Regions from separate parts of the Aeromonas molluscorum genome, predicted to be linked through region 4. Evidence: predicted binding sites of a transcription regulator. Region 4 holds the regulator's gene; each other region holds the start of a gene.

Evidence for each region. Region 4 encodes sigma-54, which starts transcription at its own class of promoters, with help from an activator protein. Its sites were predicted from a motif close to TGGCACNGTTTTNGCTT; they were not measured.
Region 1: flgA (flagellar basal body P-ring formation chaperone FlgA) is a predicted target of sigma-54. The motif match lies at 2,704-2,720, and genes of this name have one in related genera.
Region 2: ACSMDR_RS16835 (flagellar basal body rod protein FlgF) is a predicted target of sigma-54. The motif match lies at 4,118-4,134, and genes of this name have one in related genera.
Region 3: ACSMDR_RS09145 (superinfection exclusion B family protein) is a predicted target of sigma-54. The motif match lies at 2,875-2,891, and genes of this name have one in related genera.

The regions. Positions count from the first base shown of each region.
Region 1 covers NZ_JBPQCY010000002.1:1,339,350-1,345,206, reverse strand. Annotated here, with positions in the region: gene flgC (flagellar basal body rod protein FlgC) at 1-357, opposite strand, end outside; gene flgB (flagellar basal body rod protein FlgB) at 460-864, opposite strand; gene ACSMDR_RS16810 (CheR family methyltransferase) at 928-1,752, opposite strand; gene ACSMDR_RS16805 (chemotaxis protein CheV) at 1,771-2,682, opposite strand; gene flgA (flagellar basal body P-ring formation chaperone FlgA) at 2,840-3,523, shown strand; gene flgM (flagellar biosynthesis anti-sigma factor FlgM) at 3,612-3,935, shown strand; gene ACSMDR_RS16790 (flagella synthesis protein FlgN) at 3,932-4,348, shown strand; gene yfcE (phosphodiesterase) at 4,508-5,071, opposite strand; gene ACSMDR_RS16780 (peptide ABC transporter substrate-binding protein) at 5,068-5,857, opposite strand, start outside.
Region 2 covers NZ_JBPQCY010000002.1:1,345,723-1,351,579, reverse strand. Annotated here, with positions in the region: gene flgJ (flagellar assembly peptidoglycan hydrolase FlgJ) at 1-662, opposite strand, end outside; gene ACSMDR_RS16850 (flagellar basal body P-ring protein FlgI) at 738-1,832, opposite strand; gene flgH (flagellar basal body L-ring protein FlgH) at 1,847-2,518, opposite strand; gene flgG (flagellar basal-body rod protein FlgG) at 2,532-3,320, opposite strand; gene ACSMDR_RS16835 (flagellar basal body rod protein FlgF) at 3,334-4,080, opposite strand; gene flgE (flagellar hook protein FlgE) at 4,214-5,554, opposite strand; gene ACSMDR_RS16825 (flagellar hook assembly protein FlgD) at 5,565-5,857, opposite strand, start outside.
Region 3 covers NZ_JBPQCY010000001.1:1,857,791-1,863,647, reverse strand. Annotated here, with positions in the region: gene ACSMDR_RS09160 (heavy-metal-associated domain-containing protein) at 69-263, shown strand; gene ansB (L-asparaginase 2) at 394-1,452, shown strand; gene ACSMDR_RS09150 (sodium:calcium antiporter) at 1,548-2,534, opposite strand; yybP-ykoY riboswitch at 2,623-2,730, opposite strand; gene ACSMDR_RS09145 (superinfection exclusion B family protein) at 2,933-3,520, shown strand; gene ACSMDR_RS09140 (methylglyoxal synthase) at 3,590-4,048, opposite strand; gene bfr (bacterioferritin) at 4,219-4,695, opposite strand; gene ACSMDR_RS09130 (bacterioferritin-associated ferredoxin) at 4,803-4,991, opposite strand; gene ACSMDR_RS09125 (HlyU family transcriptional regulator) at 5,127-5,429, shown strand; gene ACSMDR_RS09120 (tRNA(Met) cytidine acetyltransferase TmcA) at 5,426-5,857, shown strand, end outside.
Region 4 covers NZ_JBPQCY010000001.1:2,001,270-2,007,126, reverse strand. Annotated here, with positions in the region: gene lptA (lipopolysaccharide transport periplasmic protein LptA) at 1-186, shown strand, start outside; gene lptB (LPS export ABC transporter ATP-binding protein) at 190-915, shown strand; gene ACSMDR_RS09920 (RNA polymerase factor sigma-54) at 981-2,420, shown strand; gene hpf (ribosome hibernation promoting factor) at 2,442-2,729, shown strand; gene ptsN (PTS IIA-like nitrogen regulatory protein PtsN) at 2,732-3,178, shown strand; gene rapZ (RNase adapter RapZ) at 3,226-4,092, shown strand; gene npr (PTS phosphocarrier protein NPr) at 4,112-4,384, shown strand; gene ACSMDR_RS09895 (BglG family transcription antiterminator) at 4,400-5,857, opposite strand, start outside.

The DNA.
Region 1 (5,857 bases), on a different contig from region 4:
GTTGGTTTGGTAACTGCGCGAGGCGCTGATCATGTCAGCCATCTCCTCGACCATGTTGACGTTGGGCTTGAAGATGAAGCCATCCTTGTCAGCCATGGGATGATTGGGATTGAACTCCTTGAGCAGCGGAGCCTTGCTCTCAACGATGCCCTTCACCTCGACGCCAACCGACCCCTGTCCATCGGACATGGCCTGTTCAAGCTGAGCGGCAAAAACTGGCCGCCTGGCATGGTAAGTTCCTTCCACGCTGGAGCTGACGCTGTCGGCGTTGGCCATGTTGCTGGCCACGGTATTGAGTCGCACCGACTGGGCACTCATGGCGGAACCTGCGATATCAAAGACCTTGAACAAACTCATTGCTGTGCTCCTTGTTTTGTTGCAAGGCCTGGTCCAGGCCACGGCGTATCTGGTCATTCATGAGGTGGGCGGCTATGTGGCTAAGGAGGCATTCAGGCTGCATCATCCCTGCTCTCCCTTGAGGGCCTTGAGCAGGCCGCTTATCTTGCCGTTCATGAATTCAACCGAGGTCTGGTATTCGAGGCTGTTGCGCAAAAACTCGCTGCGTTCCTGCTGCAGATCGACGGTGTTGCCGTCCCCTGTATCGGGCTGGAGCGGGTTGCGGTACTGGGATGTGCCCGGCTTGTCCATGTTCAAGGCGAAGTGGCGCTCACTGGTCGTGGCCAGACTGAACCCTTGCTGATGCTGCTGCGCCTGGGCCATGGCATCGGCGAAGTTGATGTCCCGGGCCTTGAAACCCGGGGTATCCGCGTTCGCGATATTGCTAGATAGCACCTCGGCACGTTTGGCGCGCACGCTCAACGTGTATTGATGAACACCAAAAGCCTTGTCGAATGAAATTGCCATAACACACCTCCTGCTTGCTGGATTCTTAGCAAGAGGTGTGCCAAAGGAGGAGATAGGGAGGAGTTATTTGACTTTGTAAACAATACCGGGGTTACAGCGGATCATCTCGAACCTGTCGGTGAGACCCGCCAGGGACTCCGAGGCTCCCAGCATCAGGTAACCGCCTGGATTCAGGCTGGCAGCGAACTGGTTGAGGATCTTTGACTTCACTTCAGGGGCAAAGTAGATGAGCACGTTGCGGCAGAAGATGATGTCAAACTTGCCAAGCAAGCTGTAGCTCTCCAGCAGATTCAGGGGGCGGAAGGTTGTCAATTTTCTGACACGGTCCACCACTCGCATCTTGTTGTCACCATGGGGCTCGAAGAACATCTTCTTGCGTTCGGGGGAGAGACCACGGGCCAGTGCCAGGCTGTCGTAGACCCCCTCCTTGCACTGATTGAGCATAGTGCTGGAGATATCTGTGCCTATGATCTGTACCCCGCCCGGCAAGGTGCCAGGACGCTTGACCTGTTGCTCCAGCGCCGACATGGCGATGGAGTAAGGTTCCTGGCCGGAGGAGGAGGCCGCCGACCAGATCTTGATGGGTCGGCCACTCTTGCCAAGCTCGGGAAACAGCTTGTCGGTGAGCAGCTGGAAGGGATAGGCATCCCGAAACCAGAGGGTCTCATTGGTGGTCATGGCATCAACCACCGCCATCTTCAATTCCCGCTCACGCAGGCTCATGGAACGAGTCACCAATTCAGACAGACTCTCGATGCCAAACTGAGCCATCAAGGGGGACAGGCGGCTCTTCACCAGGTATTGCTTGTTGTCACCCAGCACAATTCCGCACTGCAGCGCCAGAAAGCTGCTGAATTGCTTATATAAGTCGTCTGACAGTGTCTTCATGTATGCGTTCTTCTTGTTTTAGAGTGCGCCTTGAACGGCCTTGGCCAACTCATCGGGCTGAAACTTGGCGATAAAATTGTTCGCCCCGACCTTCTGCACCATAGCCTGGTTGAACACCCCACTGAGGGAGGTATGCAGGATAACATGTAAATCCTTCAGGCTGGGATTGTTGCGGATCTCGGCGGTGAAGGTGTAACCATCCATCTCGGGCATCTCTATGTCCGAGATGACCAGGGCGATTTGATCCTTGATCGGGCCATTTTTAGCCATCTCCAACAGCATGTTGAGAGCCTCGCGGCCATCTTTTGCCAGCACGCATTGCACGCCGATGGCATCGAGTGCCCGTTGTACCTGTTTGCGCGCCACCGAGGAGTCATCGGCCACCAGCACGGGGCGCCCCTGGGTGCTGTGCTCTGTGCTCACCGCCACCAGCTCCTGGCTCACTTCCGTCGACACCGGAGAGATCTCGTTGAGGATCCGCTCCACATCAAGGATCTCCACCAGTTCGCCATCGACCTCGGTGACCGCCGTCATGTAGTTGATGCGCCCTGCCCCCTTGGGTGGCGGCAAGATAGATTCCCAGTTCATGTTGATGATTCGTTCGACCGACTGCACCAGGAAGCCCTGGATGGATCGGTTGTATTCCGAGATGATAATGAAGCACTTGGAAAGATCGGCGATGGGCCTATTGCCCATCGCCATGCTGATATCGATCACCGAGATAGTCTGACCACGAATATGCGCCACACCACGAATGCAAGGGTTGAGCTTGGGCATGACAGTCAAGGGAGGACACTGTAGCACCTCACGCACCTTGAAGACGTTGATGCCAAATCGTTGACGCCCATTGAGTCGAAACAGCAACAACTCCAGGCGATTTTGCCCGACCAGTTGAGTCCGTTGGTTTACCGAGTCCAGAATACCGGCCATAAACACTCCCTAAAAAACGCCTGGCATTATTCATGCATGTTGAGCATGCGCCATGTTGACTCGCGCCAGATTTCCAGCGGTTCCAGAAACCCATCTTGGCGCAAGCATAGTGAACAGTTGTCTTATACGTTATCCACTTATCGACCAGCGGACGAAAATGATTAACAGACTTTTCCTCATCCTGTTGCTGCTCAGCGGGGCCAGCCAGGCCTTGGCATCCGATATCAGTGCCGAGCTGCAAGCCCGGGCGGAGGACTTTGTCCGGGATCAGCTCTCCTTGCCCCTCGATGCCCGGGCCGAGGTCAGCGCCGCCAGTATAGATGCCCGTCTACAGCTCACCGCTTGCGAGAGTGATCTCGACATCAGCTTGCCTGCCAAGATGGAGATCAGACGCAACACCACCATCTACCTCAAGTGCAACGAGACGCCGGGCTGGGATCTCTATCTGCCGGTGCGGGTCAGCATTCAAAAGCCCTATATCACCGTCTCGGAAGCCATCGCCAAGGGGGATATCCTCGGTCGCAGCCAGCTGATCCAGGCCTATGAGGATCAGACCCAGATCCGTGGCGACTATATACAGGACATAGAGGCACTGGTCGGCACGCGCAGCAAACGCGAACTCAGACCCGGCCAACCGGTGCGTCTCAACCAGATTTGTGTGATCTGCAAAGGGGATCAGGTTACCCTCATTGCCGAAAACAGCAGCATGCAGATCAAAACCATGGCTCGCGCCTTGCAAGATGGCAGCTTCGGCGACATGATCAAGCTGATTAATATCAGGTCCGGCAGGACGGTGCAGGGCCAAGTGCAGTCAGTCGGCTCCGTTATCGTCAGCTTCTGAACGTTTTTTTGGTAATTTTCCCTAAAGTTCCGGCAGGTTAGACCGATAAACGGGTAAGCAGGCAGCAAAGCGAATTAAGGTAACCCATATGGCTATTAACAATATCAACAACTTGGCAGGTAATCGGGTACAAAATAATACCGGTAACAGCCAGAGCAGCGTGGCCAAGTCGACCAACGGCGGACAAGATGCCCGCGCCACTCAGGTCAAGGTCGATTCAGTCTCCCTGACCAGTGAGGCGCAACAGTTGCAACAAGTACAGAAGAACCTCAACTCGGCATCGACCGGAAATGAGAGTCGGGTGGAGAGCCTGAAGAAAGCCGTGGCCAGTGGCCAGTACCAGGTCAATAACGACGCGGTTGCCAAGAAGATGTTCAGCTTCGAAGCCAAGCTGGAAAAAACCCTGGGATGATGAGTCTGGCTGCACTGCTGCAACAACAGCATGATCAGCTGGCCCAGATGCAGGGTTTGCTGAGCGAGGAGTTTGAACTGCTCAAGCAACGCCGTGCCTTGGAGTTGCCTACGCTGGCCGAGCGTAAACAGCAGTTGCTGGGCGCCATAGAGACGCTGGATAAAAATCTGGCTGAACAGCCTGATCTTCAGGATGGGCTCGCGAGCCAACCGGATATCATGGCCAGGATCGCCGATGCTTTGGCCGTCTGCCAGCAGCAAAACGATACCAATGGTCGCCTGCTGGAACTGAGTATCGTCTCCAATCGTCGCCTCGCCGGATTCCTCAACCAACTGCGGGACAGAAACTCTCTCACTTATGATGCCAAGGGCAACACCCGCTCCGGTACCCGCTCCCCGGGGATCAAGGCCTGACCTCTCCCGTTTTTCCTGCCCTGCACTCTTCAGTGCATCCTTTGTGCCTTGTTTCTCAGCTAATCCCTTTACTGACCCGAACTCGTGATCCATGGTTTTATCGCGTAGCGCACTCAGGCTCACCACCACCTCACGCCTTTCTCGATACAGCCCCCTGATTTACCCCCCTGTCAGGGAGAGTCGTTGTAATACACGACCATCCTGCGCCGCCCGCAGACTCAACTCCCCCGCTTCATAACAGATCAGGCTGGCAGGCAGTTCGCCCCTGGGAAAACAGATCGAGCCCGGATTGACCATGATCCTCCTCAGATCCCCCTCCCCGGTGCATGTCAGCTCGGGCAGGTGGGTATGACCGCTCAGGTAAAGGCTGCCCGGTGGCAGGGGCACGCCATCCGCCTGATAGAGATGACCATGGCTCATGAACCAGCGGCGCCCATCGACCAGCAACTGGTTGTAGGGCGCCATCATGGGAAAATCGAGCAGCATCTGATCTACTTCCGAGTCGCAGTTGCCCCGTACCGCCAGGATGCGGCTCGCCATGGTGTTGAGCCGCTCGGCCAGGGCCGCTGGCTGGTAGCCCTCGGGCACCGGGTTGCGCGGGCCATGGTTGAGCAGATCCCCGAGCAGCAGCAGGTGATCCGGCTGCCAGGGCGCGAGCCAGGCCATGACGCCATCAAACGCGCTCAGGCTGCCATGAAGATCCGAGAGAATGGCAAGTTTCATCGCTCAGCCCTCTCGGGGGCGACGAAATAGAGATCCTTGGTGGCAATGGCCCCCTTGAGATTGGCGGTGGGCAGACCGCGCAACAGGGGATCGACCAGCCGCATCTGGTTGTAGTGATAAAGAGGGATGACGGGCACATCCTGCTCCAGCAGACGCTCAGCCTGCTGATAGAGGTGATTGCGGCGCTGCTCATCCAGGGTCACAACAGCCTGTTCCAGCAGCTGATCATATTGGGGATTGCAGTAACCGCTCTCGTTTTGCGGATCCAGGCAGCGCAGGGCATTGAGCATGGCAGAAGGCTCCACATAATCACCAAACAGGAAGGAGCGCGCCATCATGAAGTCACTGCTGTTCTTGGCCGCCTGATAGGCGTTCCATTCCATGTTGCGCAGTTCGACCTCGACCCCGAGGGGCTTCCACATGCTGGCTACCGCCAGCGCCATGCGCTTGTGGTTCTCCGAGTTGTTGTAGGTGAGGGTCAGGCGCAGAGGATGAGCCTCGTCAATACCTGCTTCCTTGAGGAGTCTGGCGGCCATGGCGCTGCGGATATCCTGGGTGGCGCTCGCCAGCTCAGGGAGGGTGGCGATATAACCCGGCATGTCGGGTAGCAGACTCCAGCTGGGCACCTCCCCCTGAGCACTGACCTTGGCGGTCAGCAGCTGGCGGTCGAGCACCATGCTCAGTGCCTGGCGTACCCGCACGTCCTGCAACTCGGGTTTGTTCAGGTTGAAGCTATAGAGATAGGTGCCAAGCAGCGGCAGGCCCCAGAGCCGTTCGGGGGCACTG
Region 2 (5,857 bases), on a different contig from region 4:
ACAGCCGGATTCAATCCCAGCTTGTCGGCGGCCTTCTTGGCCAGGGGCATCAATTTGCTGACAAAGTCGCTTGGCGAGTCAAAACCGGTGCTCGTCGAGGCATCGCGCAGTCCCTGGGGGGCCTGCTGCCCCATGGCGGGTATGCTGCGATGGCGCTTGCCAACCATGGTACTGCCGGCCAGCGCTCCCGACTCCATGGTCTTTTCAGCAAAATCCTTGCCAACTTTAGAGGCTTCGATCAGACCATGCTCGCTGCCGGTCGGTGCCACATAGGGTTTGTGCGCCCGTTCGGTGCGCTGGGGCAACTTGAGCACACGGCCATCTTCGTGTTTGAAGCTGTCAGGGGAGAACTGCTTGACCACCATGTCGGCCAGCCCCAGCCCCCCTTTCCCTGACATGTCGGAGACCCGTTGCTGGTCGAGCATGCCTTCGTAGAACTGGGTGTAGCTGCTGCTAAAGGGGTTGTCCGCGGTCAATGCCTGGCTCGCCTCGCGCATACCCTTGAACAACATCTGGCTGAAGATGGATTCGAACTGGCGGGCTGCCGACTGGAGTGCCTGCTGCTTACCCTCTTTGGTCAGGCTCATTTGACGCAATTTATCCAGGTTCTGGATATCCTGCACCATGCCCAAATCCACGCCTTTATTGTCGATATTCGCCATCTTGCTTACCTTCTTTGCCGCCTGTGGCAAGCCCTTGCCGGTTGGCTGCCACGGGGCAACCAAGGTTGGAGACTGTTACAAAATAACCAGCTGACCTTCGATGGCACCCGCCTGCTGCAGGGCTTCGAGGATGGCCATGAGATCGCCCGGAGCTATCCCGACCTGATTCACCGCCCGGACCAGATCATCAAGGGTGGCGCCGGTATCGAGCTTGAACATACGCCCCGGCTCTTGTTGCACATTGATGGTGGAGTTGTTGGTGACCGCTGTCTGCCCGCCCGCCAGGGGATTGGGCTGGGAGACTTGCTGGTTCTCGGCAATGGTCACCGTCAGGCCGCCGTGGCTGATGGCCGCAGGCTTGAGCCTGACCTGGCTGCCAATGACAATGGTGCCAGTGCGCGAGTTGACGATGATCTTGGCCGCCTCGGCCCCCGGATCCACTTCCAGGTTCTCTATGGTGGCGAGATAGGAGACTCGCTGACCCGGATCCCGGGGGGCAAACACCTTGACCGAGGTGGCATCCAGTGCCTGAGCGGTATTAGGCCCCACCAGATTATTGATTGATTCTGCCAGGCGACGCGCCGTGGTGAAGTCGGAGCGATTGAGGTTGAACGTAATGGTATCGCCCTGACTGAAGGAGTTGGGCACCTCACGCTCGACGGTGGCGCCATTGGCGATGCGACCCACGGTCGGGGTATTGACCACCACCTTGGAGCCATCGGCCCCCTCGGCGCCGAGACCACCGACCACCAGACTGCCCTGGGCCACCGCATAGACACGGCCATCGAGCCCCTTGAGGAAGGTCTGAAGCAAGGTACCGCCCCGCAGGCTCTTGGCCTCACCGATGGCGGAGACGGTCACGTCTATGGTCTGACCCGGCTTGGAGAAGGGGGGCAGATCGGCGTGAATGGCGACCGGCGCCACGTCTTTTATCTTCGGCTTGATGTTGTCGGGCACCTTGATGCCGAAGTTGTTGAGCATGGTACGAAATGTCTGCTCGGTGAAGGCGTTGTTCTTCTCGCCGGTGCCGGGCAGACCCACCACCAGGCCATAGCCCAGCAGCTGGTTGTTACGTACCCCTTCGACCGAGCTGATGTCCTTGATACGGGCGGCATTGGCCACCAGGGGTAACAGACAGCAGCACAGACAGAGTAGACGGAGTCGTTTCATGGGTTCTCCTCGCACTAGAGCGGCCACCAGGGACCATTGAAGAAGCTGGTCAGCCAGCCTTGTTCCTGGGTATTGGCCAGGTCACCGGTGCCACCGTAGTGGATACGGGCATTGGCCACCTTCTGGGAGGAGACGCTGTTGTCCGAGGTGACATCTTCGGGGCGAATGAGGCCTGTGATGCGAATGTATTCGTTGCCGTTGTTGAGCATGATCCACTTCTCGCCACGCACCACCAGATTGCCGTTACTGAGTACCTTGGCCACGCTGACCGAGATGCTGCCCTGCAAGCTGTTGCTCTGATCCGCCTTGGCCTGTCCCTTGAATGCGGCATTCTGGCCGATGGAGGCGGACAAGTCATAGGCACCGGCCGTGATAGGCACGCCCCCCAGGCTGACCGGATCCAGGTTGAACTTGTTGTCCTTGCCGGTCTGGGTATTGGCCTTCTTGGAGGCTGAGGTCGACTCGGACAGTTCTATGGTGATGATGTCACCGACCTTGTGCGCCTTGATGTCCGAGTAGATGCCATTGACCTGATCGGGCTGAAAGATGGCGCCGGTCGGACGCACGGAGACCGGCTCCGAGTCGCCATAGACGGGGGCGAATTCGGGGTCGTCCGGCTTGGCTGTATTGAGGGTGCTGGTGCAGCCCCCCAGCGCCAGCAGGCTCAGCATCCAGATGGTTTTCATCGTGAGGCTCCCATTACAACCGCTGGGTCAGATAGGACATCATGGAGTCCACCGCCGAGATCACCTTGGAGTTCATCTCATAGACTCGCTGGGCCTGAATGAGGTTGACCAGCTCTTCGGTGACGTTGACGTTAGAGACCTCCAGCATGCCCTGCTTGATGACACCGAGTCCGTCCGCACCGGCCGTGCCTTCGATGGGTGCGCCGCTCGACTGGGTTTCGAGGAACATGTTCTCACCCATGGGTTGCAGGCCGGAGGCGTTGACGAAGTCGCTGATGTTGATCTGGCCAATCACCTGGGACTGACCATCGCCCTTGAGCTGGATGGAGACCTGACCATCTTCGCCTATGGTGACGCTCTGGGCGTTTTCCGGGATCTGGATCTCTGGCTGCAAGGGATAGCCATTGCCCGGGGTGACGATAGTGCCCTCGTCATTGAGGGTAAACTGGCCGTTGCGGCTGTAAGCGCTGCTGCCATCGGGCAGTTGTACTTCGAAGAAACCACGACCATTGATCATCAGATCCAGAGAGTTATCCGTGGTCTGCACGTTGCCCTGACTGAAGCTCTTCTGGGTGGCGACCACCTTGGCCCCCGCCCCCAGCATCAGGCCGGACGGCAGCTCGGTATCGGCCGAGGAGCGCCCCCCCGGCTGATTGATGTTCTGATAGAGCAAGTCTTCGAAGATGGCTCGGGATTTTTTGTAGCCAACGGTACTGGCGTTGGCGAGGTTGTTTGAGGTGACGGCGATATTGGTCTGCTGGGCATCCAGTCCCGTCTTGCCTATCCAAAGTGCAGGATTCATGTCTGGCTCCTAATTAGCTGATACGCAGCAGTTGGGTTTGGGCCTCGTCGTTCTCCTGGGCCGTCTTCATCATCTTGACCTGGGTTTCGAACTGACGTTGCAAACGAATAAGGTTGGTCATCTCGTCGACCACATTGACGTTGCTGTTCTCCAGCGCGCCGGCGATCAGCCCCACATCGGCGGAGGCCGGCTCTGGCTGGCCATCCTTGCGGCGAAACAGGCCATCTTGCCCTTTCTCCACCGCATCCGCAGCCGGTCTGACCAGCTTGATGCGCTGGAAATCCTCCGGCAGGCTGGGGGCAGCCCCTTCCGGGCGACCCGTGATGGTGCCGTCCCTGTTGATTTCCAGCTTCTCGAGGGGCAGCGGCAGCACGATGGGTTTGCCTGCGTCATCCACCACATTGAGCCCGGTACTGGTCTGCAAATTGCCGGTCGCGTTCAACTCCAGATTGCCCATGCGGGTGAAGGCTTCGCCGCCCTTGCCATCCTGTACCGCGATCCAGCCCTGGCCATCCAGCGCCACGTCCAGATCCCGCCCCGTGGTCATCAGGGAACCGTGCTGCAGGTTCTGGCCGGGCCGCTCGGTCATGGCAAATACCCGGGTCGGCAAGCCTTCGCCGAACGCCTGCATGGCGCGAGCCTGCTCGAAGTCAGACTTGAAGCCAGTGGTGTTGGCGTTGGCCAGGTTGTTGCCACGCACAGCCAGGCTGTTCATGTTCTCTTTGGCACCGGACATAGCGATATAAAGCAGGTGGTCCATGGGATCCTCCGTCAAACAGATGACTCTGACGTGGATAAAGCAATTAAGATGCCAACAAGATGACTTCGATTTTAAGATATTGATATATAAAGAAAGGGCGCCGAAGCGCCCTTATATGCCAACCACGAATCGATCAGCGGATCTGCAATATGGTCTGCTGCAGCGAGCTGTTGATTTCCAAAGAACGGGAGTTCGCCTGGAAGTTGCGCTGGGCCGTGATGAGATCCACCAGCTCCGAGGTCAAATCCACGTTGGACTGCTCCAGTGCCGACGACTTGATGGAGCCGAAGGTACCCGAATTCGGGGTACCCGGCAGGCCATCGCCGGAGAGCAGGGATTCGCGCCAGGAGGTATCCCCCACCTGGGTCAAACCTTGCGGGTTGGCGAACTTGGCCATGGCCACCATGGCGACCTTGACGGTGGTGGCGTTGCTGTAGGTCGCAGAGACGATACCGTCATTGGTGATCTCGACCTTGGTCAAGCGGCCTACCGTGGAGCCATCCTGGGTCAATTTATTGACTTCGAAGGGGGACGAGTACTGCGTCACAGTGCCGAATTTTATCTCGATCGCCTGGGTGGGATCGGCGCCATTGTCGATGACACCGGCCCCCGGTGTGCCCAGGGCTTCCGTCTTGACGATGGCCGGGGTGATGGTGTTGACCTTGCCATCGGCATTGAAGGTGATGTTGGCGCTCAGCGGCGGGGTCGCCAGACCAGCCGCGGGGGTGGTCGCGTTGCCGCCGGCGATGTCGATGGGCTTGTCCCCCTCGTACAGATACATGCGCCAGGAGGTCGGGTTCGCCGACTTGGTGGGATCCAGTGGATCGGCATCCTTGACGAAGTACTGAGTGACGGTATGGGGCTCACCAAGGGAGTCGTAAGAAACCACCGATGTCGAGGAGGAGTAGGTAGTCGAGTCCTTGGGATCGAAAGTAGAGGGGTTGATGACCTGAGGGGTGGCGTTGGCTGGCAAGTTGAAGCTGGCCTCGACGGTGGTGGTCTGCTTGGGTTCACCCGCCTTGTCCGGGATCTGGATAGGCTTGGTGGCATTCAGACTCACCGCCTTGGGGGTGCCGTCGGCATTGATCTCGTACCCCTGCAGGAAGCCGCCGGAGTTATTGACCATGTAGCTGTTTTCATTGAGCTTGAAGGCACCGGCCCGGGTATAGCTGCGATCCAGGGCACTGACGCCGTCCGAGGTGACGAAGAAGCCGTTGCCCTGAATGGCGAGATCCAGGGAGTTGTTGGTAAATTGCAAGGCCCCTTGCTGGAACTGCTGCGCGACTGCACCGGTCGCCACACCATTACCTACCTGGGTCTTGGAGTTGACGAAAATGGAGTTGGCATAGACATCGGCAAACTCGGCGCGGGACTCCTTGAAGCCGATGGTATTGACGTTGGCAATGTTGTTCGCGGTGACGTTCAGGTCTTTTTGAGCCGCATTGACGCCACTGAGGGCATTGTTAAATGACATGTCTTTCTCCTTAGATCACTGCGTTGTTGGTTGGGGTGGGCGTCGTGGTCGACTTGCTGCCGGAACCGGAAATTTCCAGCACATCCGTGAGATAGATACCGCCCAATCCTTTGAGTTTCAGGGTGCTGGGCGAGCTGGCCGACCCCAGGGTGACACTCTCCACCTGGGCATAGGTCAGGGCCGGCAGGCTCTCCGACTTGCCCGCCACGGTGGCGCTGGCTTCAATCTGGTACTTGCCTGTCTTGGCCGGGTTGCCGTCCTTGTCCAGGCCATCCCAGTTGAAGGCCACATTGCCCTGGTGAT
Region 3 (5,857 bases), 140 kb from region 4:
TGCAGTGCTTGACCTTGCCCTGGCTGACAACGTTAGGCTGAAGAAACACCCACAAGAGGAGGCTCAACATGACTATCGAACTGACCCTATCCGGCATGTCCTGCGGTGGCTGCGCCGCCAGCTTGCAAAAAGCCCTGCTGGCCCAGCCGGCGGTGGCCTCAGCGAAGGTAGATTTCGCCAGCAAGCAAGCCGTCATCGAGAGCGAACTGAGCAAAGCGGAGCTGATCGCCCTGATTGAGGCACAAGGATTTGGTGCGAGTTAAATTATCTAAATAGAGGTATTAAACAGGTTAAAATTCTGTATCCAGCTGTTTTTTGGTGAGAGCCATCACAAACGACGGCAACAGAAAGCGCAAACTTGCTGCACTTTTTTCATCCAGAAGGATTTGCAGCATGACCCTCCCTCTTCGCAAGACCCTGCTCGCCGCCGTCGTTGGCCTGACGCTATCCCCCCTGGCTATGGCCTTGCCCCATATAGAAATCCTGGCGACCGGTGGCACCATAGCCGGTGCCGGGCAGTCCGCCACTCAATCCAACTATGAAGCGGGCAAGGTGGCCATCGAGACCCTGATCGCTGCAGTTCCCGAGATGCAGAAGGTGGCCGAGGTGCAGGGGGAGCAGGTGGTCAAGATAGGCTCCCAGGACATGAACGACGAGGTATGGCTCACGCTCGCCAAGCGGGTCAACGAGCTGCTGGCCAAGGATGAGGTGGATGGGATCGTCATCACCCACGGCACCGACACCATGGAAGAGACCGCCTATTTCCTCAATCTGACCGTCAAGAGCGACAAGCCGGTGGTGCTGGTAGGCGCCATGCGCCCCTCCACCGCCATGAGTGCCGACGGCCCGCTCAACCTCTACAACGCCGTGGTCACCGCCTCCGATCCCAGCTCCAAGGGGCGTGGCGTCATGGTCGCCATGAACGATACCGTGCTGGACGCCCGCGACGTCACCAAGACCAACACCACCGGGGTGCAAACCTTCGCCGCCCCCAACTTCGGCCCGCTAGGCTACATCCACAACGGCAAGATCGATTACCAGCGCAGCCCGGCCCGTCTGCATACCAGCAAGACCCCGTTCGACGTGAGCAAGCTCGACAAGTTGCCGCAGGTAGGCATCGTCTACGGCTATGCCAACGCCACCGACCTGCCCGCCAAGGCCATGGTGGATGCCAGGTTCGACGGCATCGTCAGCGCCGGGGTGGGCAACGGCAACCTCTATCACAGCCTGTTCGACACCCTGGCCAAGGCGAGCAAGGACGGCATCCGGGTGGTGCGCTCCGCCCGCGTGCCGACCGGCGCCACCACCCTGGATGCCGAGATCGATGACGCCAAGTACGGCTTTGTGGCCGCCGGCACCCTGAACCCGCAGAAGGCGCGCATCCTCTTGATGCTCTCCCTGACCCAGAGCAAGGATCCGGCCCAGATCCAGCGCTGGTTCCAGCAGTTCTGATCCCGGGGCTCAACCCGCTAACATACACCCATGAAAAAAGGGCAGGATCGGATCCTGCCCTTTCTTATGGCGTCATCTCCACATAGAGCACGCCTTCAGCTCACCATCAGCCATCCGCAGAACCCCAGGTACACCAACCCCACCCAGGCCAGTCTGCCCGCCGCCATCCGCTCCCGGCTGAAGCCCCACCACAGCAGTACCACCGCCAGCAGGGTCACCAGGGAGGAGACCATCATGGTGCTGTCCAGCAACCAGGGGGTAAATATCAGGCAGAATGCCTTGGGGATGGTGCCCTGGATCATCATGGCACCGGAGATGTTGGCCAGCGCCAGCCGATGCTTGCCCTGCTTCACCCAGATCAGCACGTTCATCAGCTCGGGCATCTCGGTCGCCACCGGGCTCAGCAGCAGGGCCGCCAGCACGGGGGAGAGGCCGAACAGCTCGCCCATGCTCTCCAGCTGATGGACGAACAGCTGCGCCGCCAGCGCCACCACCACCAGGGCTCCCAGGGTCTGCAGCAACACCTTGCCAAGCGCTGGGATCCCGGCCTCTGGATCCAGCTTGAGGGGCTCTGGCAAGTCGGCTGCCTGGCTGTCGGTCTGTCTCAGTTCGCGGCGCACATAGAGCAGATACATCAGCACGAACAGCGGGGCCAGCCAGGCCTTGCCGGTGAAGGCCACCATGCCGAGGGCCACCGCCACCAGGAAGATAGCGACAAACCAGGCCTGATCCCGGCCTATCTTGCGCTGCACCTCGCCAGCGATGACCCTTTGTTCAGGGCTCCTGTAGAGCCACAGGGTCATGCCGACGGCGGCGTAGCCTATGGTGGAGAGCACCAGCGGACCGCCGAGGGCGGCACCAATCCCTATCTGCTGCTGAACGGGGGCATCCTCCATCAGCAGGGCGGTCAGGGTGACTATGCATTCGGGCAAGGCAGTGCCGAGGGCCGCCAGCAGCGAGCCGGTGGCGCTCTGGGAGAACCTGAAGTGATGGCCGGTCCACTCGATACCGTTGACGAAATATTCGCAGGCAAGGTAGATGGTGATGGCAGAGAGCAAAAATAACAGCAGGGTGATCAACATGATAGGCAACCGCCAGGCGAGCAGGACAACCGATGGACCCGATACGGCTCGCCCGGCTGGCTTGCGTATCGAGGCCAAAGGTCTTGCAGAGCGATAGATGCTATCGCCGCCCATGCCATGGATCTGAAGATCCAAGAATGTTGACATGAGCCCTGCCCGGATCACGGGCGGGTTGCTACTCCCCAATGACAGTGCGGTCTTTTTACCAAGTTGGCCGCCGCCTCACAAGGCAACGTGATGATCATCCGCTGGATCAGTTGTAAGGGAATGTGACGCCACTTCGGCCAGCCATCCATGGTTTTCCGTCCGGATCCTTGATCTTTCCCCGTCATCTACGCCTTGGCACAGCCCTTGCTATGACCTGACTACTGTCCACAACGATTTGGCAAGGGTGAACGATGAAACGGTGGATCCAACATTTTTACCAACTGAACCGCCTCAACTGGCTCATGGTCTGGTTGCTACTCTGCTGCAGCATTATCTTGCTGTTTCCGACTTGGCTGATGAAAGGGGCCGTGAGTACCTGGGCCGAGCTGCACGCCGCCTGGCTCGGGGTCGGTATGCTGATCGCCATCTCCTACTTCTGCAGCCAGGGCATGCTGATCCTGTGGGAGTGGGCCTGCGGTGAATGGTTGTCCCGCAAGCAGAAAGATCAGCTTTCCCAGATGATCGCCTTCCTCGACTTCAACGAGAAGGCGGTACTGCGCGAGTTCGTGCTGCAGCGTAAAAGCGTCATAAACCTGCCGATCACCGAGCCCGCCGTCAAAAATCTGATAGACGCAGGCGTGCTCACCTACGCCTACGGCAAGCCGGTGCGGGAGAAGGATGACGAGAACCAGATCCGGGCGCTGATGATAGCCCTGCCTGCCCGCCCCCTGCTCACCTACAAGGTGCTGGGTCTCTCCCGTGGCAAGATGAGCGACGAACAGGTGGAGCAGATCATGAACGCCAGACCCAAGTTCGCCCAAAAAAGCCTGCAGCGCTGAGTCCTGCATGTTCACCCATAAAAAAGGCGCCATATCGGCGCCTTTTGCTATTTCCCCAGCGACGGCTGTCTATTGGGTTCGTGCCTTGAGGTAGCCTGCATAGTCCGGGATCTGCACACTGAACGCCTGGTGCATGTGGGGGCTGTCCATGATGAAGTCGGCGGTTGCCTCATTGGTCGCCATCGGAATGTTCCAGACGGCGGCCAGGCGCAGCAGCGCCTTGACGTCCGGATCATGGGGCACTGCGTTGAGAGGATCCCAGAAGAAGATGAGCACATCTATCTTGCCTTCGGCAATCAGGGCACCGAGTTGCTGATCGCCGCCCATGGGGCCGGAAAAGAGGCAAGTAATAGGCAACTGGGCCGACTTGCTGAGCAGGCTGCCCGTGGTGCCAGTCGCATAGAGGTGATGCAGCTTGAGCTCTTCCTTGCGACGGCCAACCCAGTTGAGCAGTGCCGTCTTCATATTGTCATGTGCCACCAGGGCGACCCGTTTATGGGGGGCCATTTCCCGTGCAATCTGTTCCATCTTGGTATCCGAGGGTGAGAAGTTGAGACGCTTATCCTAATCGAAAGCGTCGCCCCCTGCCTATCGGGGCGCCATAACTGTGATCCGGGTGAAGCATGGCCGGTGCGGACCATGAAAAACCCGCCTAAGCGGGTCTGGATATCGTCGATTGGCATGAAGCGCTCGGCTAGTCAGGATCCTTGATGAAGCTGAGATTGTTGGTAATTTTCGAGACCAATGCGGCCGATGAGGTCTATTTGAGTTTCCAGCCAGTCCACATGCTCCTCTTCATCTTCGAGGATATCCTGGAACAGATCCCGACTGACATAGTCGTGCGTGGATTCGGCATAGCCGATAGCAGCCTTCAAGTCCGGGATGGCATCCATCTCCAGAGAGAGATCGCAGCGCAGCATCTCTTCGACTGTCTCGCCGATACGCAGCTTGCCCAGCTCCTGCAAGTTGGGCAGGCCCTCCAGAAACAAGACGCGCTTGATCAGTTCGTCCGCATGCTTCATCTCGTCGATGGATTCGTGATACTCCTTGTGCCCCAAGGCCTTGAGGCCCCAGTCATCATAGATACGGGCATGCAGGAAATATTGGTTGATGGCAACCAGCTCGTTGGCTAGCACCTTGTTCAAATGCGCGATAATTTTGGCATCACCTTTCATCGTCAATTCTCCTTGCTGGATCCATCAAGCTTAGACTAGGAAGATGACAACAACAGGACAAGCGGGCAGATACCCGCTGAGGAAGGGGGCGGCGAGGCCAGGGAAACTCAGGCTACCTGGTAGTAGCTGGGGACCTTGTCGAGTTCGGCCTTGATGATCGCTTTCGCCATGGGCAAGCACTTGCCGCACTGGCTGGCCAGACCCAGCTCTTTCCTGAGTTGACGAAGATCTTTACCTGCCTGTACCGCCTGACGTATCTGGGTATCGGTAATGCCACGGCACAAACAAACGTACATATTTACACCTCACCTTGGAATAAACTGAAATCTAAATGAGAGTGGTTTGCAGTGCAAATAACAATTGGGAATAAGCCGGGCCACTTGCCACTCCTCAGCCCCTTGAGGACAATGTCCCATCACTTTGGAGGTTCCATGTTCAAGACCCTGTTCAAGTCACTGTTTGGTGGCGCAGCGCCCGCCGCACCTGAGGTTACCCCGACTGAATATGCCGGCTATCTCATCTATCCAGAACCCATGGCCGAAGGGGGGCAATATCGACTGGCGGGGCGTATTACCAAGGAAGTGGCTGGCGAGCTGTGCACTCACCGATTTATTCGCTCCGATCTGTTCGCCAGCCCGGCCGATGCCGAACGCTTCATGGTGCAAAAGGCCCAGACCTTCATCAATCAGACCGGGGAGCAGATGTTCGGCCCCAGACCGGGTCAGGACGCATGATCGCATTGCGCCAGGCCCTGCGCAGGGCTGGGGAGCGGCGTCTGGTCTGGTTGGAGGGCGCTGAAACCGAGACGCTGGCTGCCGCCCAGACATGGTTGTCCGGCGATATCTTCTGGCTCGGCGAGGGGCCGCCGCAATATGCCCCCCTGCCTGCGGCCAAGGCGCTGCAACGGCTCGGTCAGGAGTGCGATACCCTGGTGTTCAATAGTTTCAGCGGCTTTCACCCCGATGCGTTCGGCGCCCTGGCAGGTACCCTTCGCGCAGGGGGCTTGCTGATCCTGCTCACCCCGCCACGGGCTGAGTGGCCCGGTTTCGCGGATCCAGACAGGCTACGCCTGGTCGCCACACCGGACGACCTGCCACGTGCGGGTCAGGGCTTTATTGCCCGGCTGGCGCGCCTGCTGCATCAAGATCCCGCCCTGGATCTC
Region 4 (5,857 bases):
ATCACTGGCAATGGCGAGCTCAAGCAGGAGGACAGCCAGGTCAACGGGGACCTCATCCGCTACGACATCGTCAAGCAGAAGATGATTGCCGAGAGCAAGGGTGAGACCAATCGCGTCAAGACGGTGTTCCTGCCTGACCAGGTTGAGAACTTCGACAAGCCCGCCGACAAGAAGCAGGACAAATAAATCATGGCCGTGTTGAAAGCAGCAGGGCTGCAGAAGAGCTACAAAAAGCGCATGGTGGTCAGTGATGTCAGCCTGGAAGTTGGTACCGGTCAAATAGTGGGCCTGCTCGGTCCTAACGGTGCGGGCAAAACCACCTCTTTTTACATGATCGTCGGCCTGGTGCAGCGCGATGCGGGCCTCATCACCATAGATGAGCAGGATATCAGTCTGCAGCCCATGCATATCCGTGCCCGCAATGGCATCGGCTATTTGCCTCAGGAAGCGTCCATCTTTCGCCGTCTCTCCGTCTATGACAACCTCATGGGGGTCATGCAGACCCGCAAGGAGTTGAGTCGGGAGGAGCGCGAAGACAAGGTTGAGCAGCTGCTGGAAGAGTTCAGCATCACCCACATTCGCGACAACCTGGGCCAGAGCTTGTCCGGTGGCGAGCGCCGCCGGGTCGAGATCGCCCGCGCCCTGGCCGCCGAACCGCGCTTCATCCTGCTGGATGAACCCTTTGCCGGGGTGGATCCCATCTCAGTCATCGACATCAAGAAGATCATCCAGCACCTCAAGGAACGGGGCTTGGGTGTGCTTATCACGGACCACAACGTGCGAGAGACGCTGGACGTATGTGAGAAGGCCTATATCGTCAGCCATGGCCAGATGATAGCGGAAGGCACTCCTGCCGAGATCCTGGCCGATGAACAGGTCAAGCGTGTCTATTTGGGCGATCAATTCAGTCTATAGTAAGGGGAAATTGCCCTTTGCTTGCTGATGACCGCCTCGCTGAATATAAGGATATCCCGACGTAGATGAAGCCGACACTCCAGTTGCGCCTCGGTCAGCAATTGACCATGACGCCACAGTTACAACAAGCGATTCGTCTGCTCCAGCTCTCCACATTGGAACTTCAGCAGGAGATCCAGCAAGCCCTCGACAACAACCCCCTGCTCGAGCAAGAAGAGGCCGAGCTGCAGGAGACCCATGCAGAGGTCAAGCAAGACGAGAGTCAGCTCGACAGCAGCGATGCCATGGCCCAGGAACAGATGCCCGATGAGTTGCCGGTCGACAGCAGCTGGGATGACGTCTACTCCGCCGGTACCGGTCAGAGTGCGGGTCCTGTCTTTGAGGGAGAAGACAGCGTATACCAAGGTGAAACCACCGAGAACCTGCAAGATTACCTGCTGTGGCAGATGCGACTCACCCCTTTTAGCGATGTTGATGCCGCCATCGCCCTGGCCATCATCGATGGCATTGACGAGTCCGGTTACCTGACCAGTACCCTGGAGGATATTCGGCAGGCGGTGACCAGCGAAGAGGTTGAAGTAGAGCTCGACGAGGTTGAAGCCGTGCTCAAGCGGGTGCAGCATTTCGATCCGGTCGGTATCGCCGCGCGCTCTGTGCAAGAGTGTCTGTTGATCCAGCTTGGCCAATTCAGCCCAGATCTGCCCTGGCTGGCCGAGGCGCGGGAGGTGATTGGTGAGCACATGGATTTGCTGGGCAATCGTGACTATCGCACCCTGGCGCGCAAGACCCGCCTCAAGGAGGGGGATCTCAAGGAGGTCATCGACCTTATTCAGCAGCTCGAGCCGAGGCCCGGCAACAGGGTAGTGCAGAGTGACTCTCAATATGTGATCCCGGATGTGTCTGTCATCAAGCGTCAGAATCGCTGGGTGGTGGAGCTCAATCCGGATTCTGCACCGCGCATTCGGGTCAATGAGACCTATGCGGCCATGGCCCGCCAGGCGCGTACCAGCCAGGATACCCAATTCATTCGCTCCCATCTGCAAGATGCAAAATGGTTCATCAAGAGTCTGGAGAGCCGCAATGAAACTTTGCTGAAAGTAGCCACTTGCATAGTGGAGCAGCAGCAGGGGTTTTTTGAATATGGCGAAGAGGCCATGAAACCCATGGTGCTCAACGACATCGCCGAGGCGGTCGAGATGCATGAATCGACTATTTCCCGGGTGACGACCCAGAAGTACATGCATACCCCGCGCGGCATCTTCGAACTGAAATATTTCTTCTCAAGTCACGTCAATACCGAAGGAGGAGGTGAATGCTCATCGACTGCAATTCGCGCCCTGATCAAGAAGCTGGTGACGGCGGAGAACCCGGCGAAACCGTTAAGTGATAGCAAGATCGCGGATTTGTTGGCCGAACAGGGTATTATGGTGGCACGACGCACGATCGCCAAATACCGTGAATCCTTGTTGATACCACCGTCCAATCAGCGCAAATGCCTGGTTTAGGCAAAACAAAAGGAAGACGTTATGCAAATTAACTTGACCGGACACCACGTAGAGATCACCGAAGCGCTACGTGATTATGTGAATACCAAGTTTGCCAGACTCGAGCGTCACTTTGACCAGATCAACAATGTTCATGTGGTATTGAGCGTAGAAAAACTGAACCAGATTGCCGAAGCCAAGCTACACGTCAGTGGGGGCGAAGTGTTCGCCAACTCACAGCATGCAGATATGTATGCCGCGATCGATACCCTGCTCGACAAACTTGATCGACAGATCATCAAGCACAAAGACAAGTTAAATCAAAAATAACTATGCAACTTGAACACATACTGAGTCGGGACTGCACCAAGAGTGCGGTCCCTTGTACCAGCAAGAAACGCGCCCTGGAAATCATCAGCGAACTGGCCGCCGAGCGGCTGGGGACCTCACGCCAGGCTCTGTTCGAATGTCTGCTTGCCCGCGAAAAGATGGGCAGTACCGGCATCGGTGCCGGGATTGCCATTCCCCACGGCCGTATCGGTGACGAGTTTCCGCCAACGGCTGTCCTGATGACCTTCGCAGACCCCATTCCCTTCGATTCCATCGACAATCAGCCTGTCGATCTGCTCTTTGCCTTGCTGGTGCCGGAGAGTGAGTGCAAGCAGCACCTCAAGACTCTCTCCCTGATGGCATCCAAACTTGGTGACAAGGCGGTATGCCGCCAGTTGCGCCAGGCCAGCAGCGATGATGATCTCTATCAGATCATGATCTCCGCCTGATGGGCATCACTCAGCTCTAATCATTCCTTGTTGTGGGAGGGCGCAAGATGCAGCTCATCGTAGTCAGTGGCCGATCCGGGTCGGGCAAGACAGTCGCCCTGCGGGTACTGGAAGATCTCGGGTATTACTGTGTCGACAACCTGCCGGTCAATTTGTTACCCCAGCTGATCGTCTCGGTACAGAGTCAGTACGACAAGCTGGCGGTCAGCATAGATGTGCGTAATTTGCCCAGCGATCCGGAGCGGCTCGATACGCTACTGGCGCAGGTGCGCAATGATGGTCGGGTGCAGTACAGCAGCTTCTTCTTCGATGCGGAGAACAGCACCCTGCTCAAGCGTTACGGCGAAAGCCGCCGGCTGCACCCGCTGTCACGCAAGAGTCTCTCGTTGGACGAGGCGATCCGTGAGGAGACCCACCTGCTGGCGCCGATCTCGGCCAGCGCCGATCTGCGCATCGACACCACAGGGCTCAGCATTCATGACCTGAGTGAACTCATCAAGACCCGGGTGCTTGGCAAGAAAGAGAACGAGCTGGTGCTGGTGTTCGAGTCGTTTGGCTTCAAATACGGGATACCCAAGGATGCCGACTTCGTGTTCGATGCCCGCTTCCTGCCCAACCCGCACTGGATCCCCGAGCTCAAGCCTTTTACCGGCAAGGATGAGCCGGTGGCTCGCTACCTGGCCAGCCAGCCGGATGTGATGCAGTTCACCCTGCAGATAGAGAATATGCTGGCGACCTGGTTGCCAGCCCTGGAGCGCAACAACCGCAGCTACCTCACGGTCGGCATTGGCTGTACCGGTGGTCAGCACCGATCGGTGTTTATCGCCGAGCAGCTGGCCCGCACCTTCGAGGGGCTCGGCAAGAACGTGCAGATCCGCCATCGCACTCTGGACAAGCGCGACCCGCAACATTGATGGCCCAACGGGAGGTCAGATGACAGTTTCCGCCTCGGTAGAAGTGAAGAACAAGCTGGGCATGCATGCGCGTCCGGCCATGATGCTGTTCGAGCTGGTACAGGGTTTCGATGCCCATGTGCTGCTGCGTAACGAAGAGGGGGTCGAGGCCGATGCCGACAGCGTCATCGGCATGCTGATGCTCGATTCTGCCCAGGGCAAGCAGGTGGAAGTGCAAGCCGAAGGGCCCCAGGAAGAGGCGGCCTTGGCCGCAGTGGTGGCGCTGTTCACCTCGGGTTTCAACGAGGAGTAGGATTGCCCCCTTTAGCTAGTGGGGACCTGTGCGTGCCAGCGCCTTGAAACTGGCGAAGTTTTCACAGGCCAGCAGACTCTTGCTGGCTTTCTCGTTCATCAGGCTGATGAAGAGATCATACAGGCCCATTGCCTCCTCATAGTCCCCCTTACTGATGGCCAGCACGAAGATGAGGCCGGCACTCTCGCCATTACCCCACTCTATGCCTTGTGGCGCCAGCACCGTATAGACGCAGGTTCGCTTGGCCAGCAGTCCGAGGGAGTGGGGCAGGGCTATGCCTTCCCCCAGCATGGTGGAGACGATGGCTTCACGCTCGAACAGAGAGGCGCGAAAGCCGGTCTCGACCATCTCTTCCGCTTCCAGCTGTTCACAGACTCGTGCCAGCAGCTGATGTTGGCTCATGGGCTCATCAAGGATGAGAAAGTGGCGCTCGCTGAAGTATTTGTCGAGCAGGTAGGGGCGGGTGCGGTCGATCAGCACCAGCTTGCCAAGCTGCTCCAGCTGATACTGGGTAGGGAAAGGATTGACCTGTACCACGGGGATGCCCTTCTCGCTCACCCGTACCGTACTTATCACGAAATCCTGCTCCAGCTTGCCCAGCATCTCGTAGTCGCGCACCGAATCCAGAGTGGTAAACCTCAGTTGGGGGTATTCACGTCTGATGCTGGCTTCCAGTACCCGGAAGGTCGCGTTGCCTGCATCGCATAGCAGCAGGGCATGCGGGCGCCGCTCGTAGCCAATGTCGTAGTGACGTTCCAGTCCGACCCCTATGTGGATCACCAGGTAGCCTATCTCGTGGTCGGTGAGGCGATAGGGCGTTTGCCTGATCCACTCGGAGATGGCGGCAAGGGTGATGTCGTAGGCGAGGGGGTAGTGTTGCTTGATGTGCTCGGCCAGCGGATTATGGCTGCCTACCTGGTATTTGACCCGCAGCAACATAGTGCTGATGTGGGTGAGCAGATCCCCGCGTAATTGGGGATCGTGACGAAGGTCGTAGGGGAAATGCTGGTGGATATAGTCGAGCAGGTGGCTGACGAGCCGCTGACTCTCTGCGGTCATGGCTGGATTGAGCAGGGGGTTGTCGGCAATGACCCGCGCCTGGATCTGGATGGCCAGACAGGCCAGCTCGCTCGCACCTGGCGGCGTCAGGCTGGGCAGTTCCGCGAAGATGTCTCCGGCCGCCGCCAGCATGCTGTCGGTCAGATCTTCGGTATCGAACTGAGCCAGTTCGTGACCTGCGGCCAGCCGCAGCAAGGCGACGGCGCAATAGATGGTCAGCTGCTGCAGTCCCTCATCGGTCAGTCGTAACCGGTGGCGACCGAGCTGCTCGTGGATGCGATTGCCGAGCACCTCCAGGGTCTTGCTGGGACACAGGGTTGGCAGCAGACTCTGTAACTGAGTGTTATGGAGCAGCTCTTGAGAAAGCAGCTGGGTCAGGCAGGCGCGGATCGCCGTCTCCTCGCCCTGGATGCG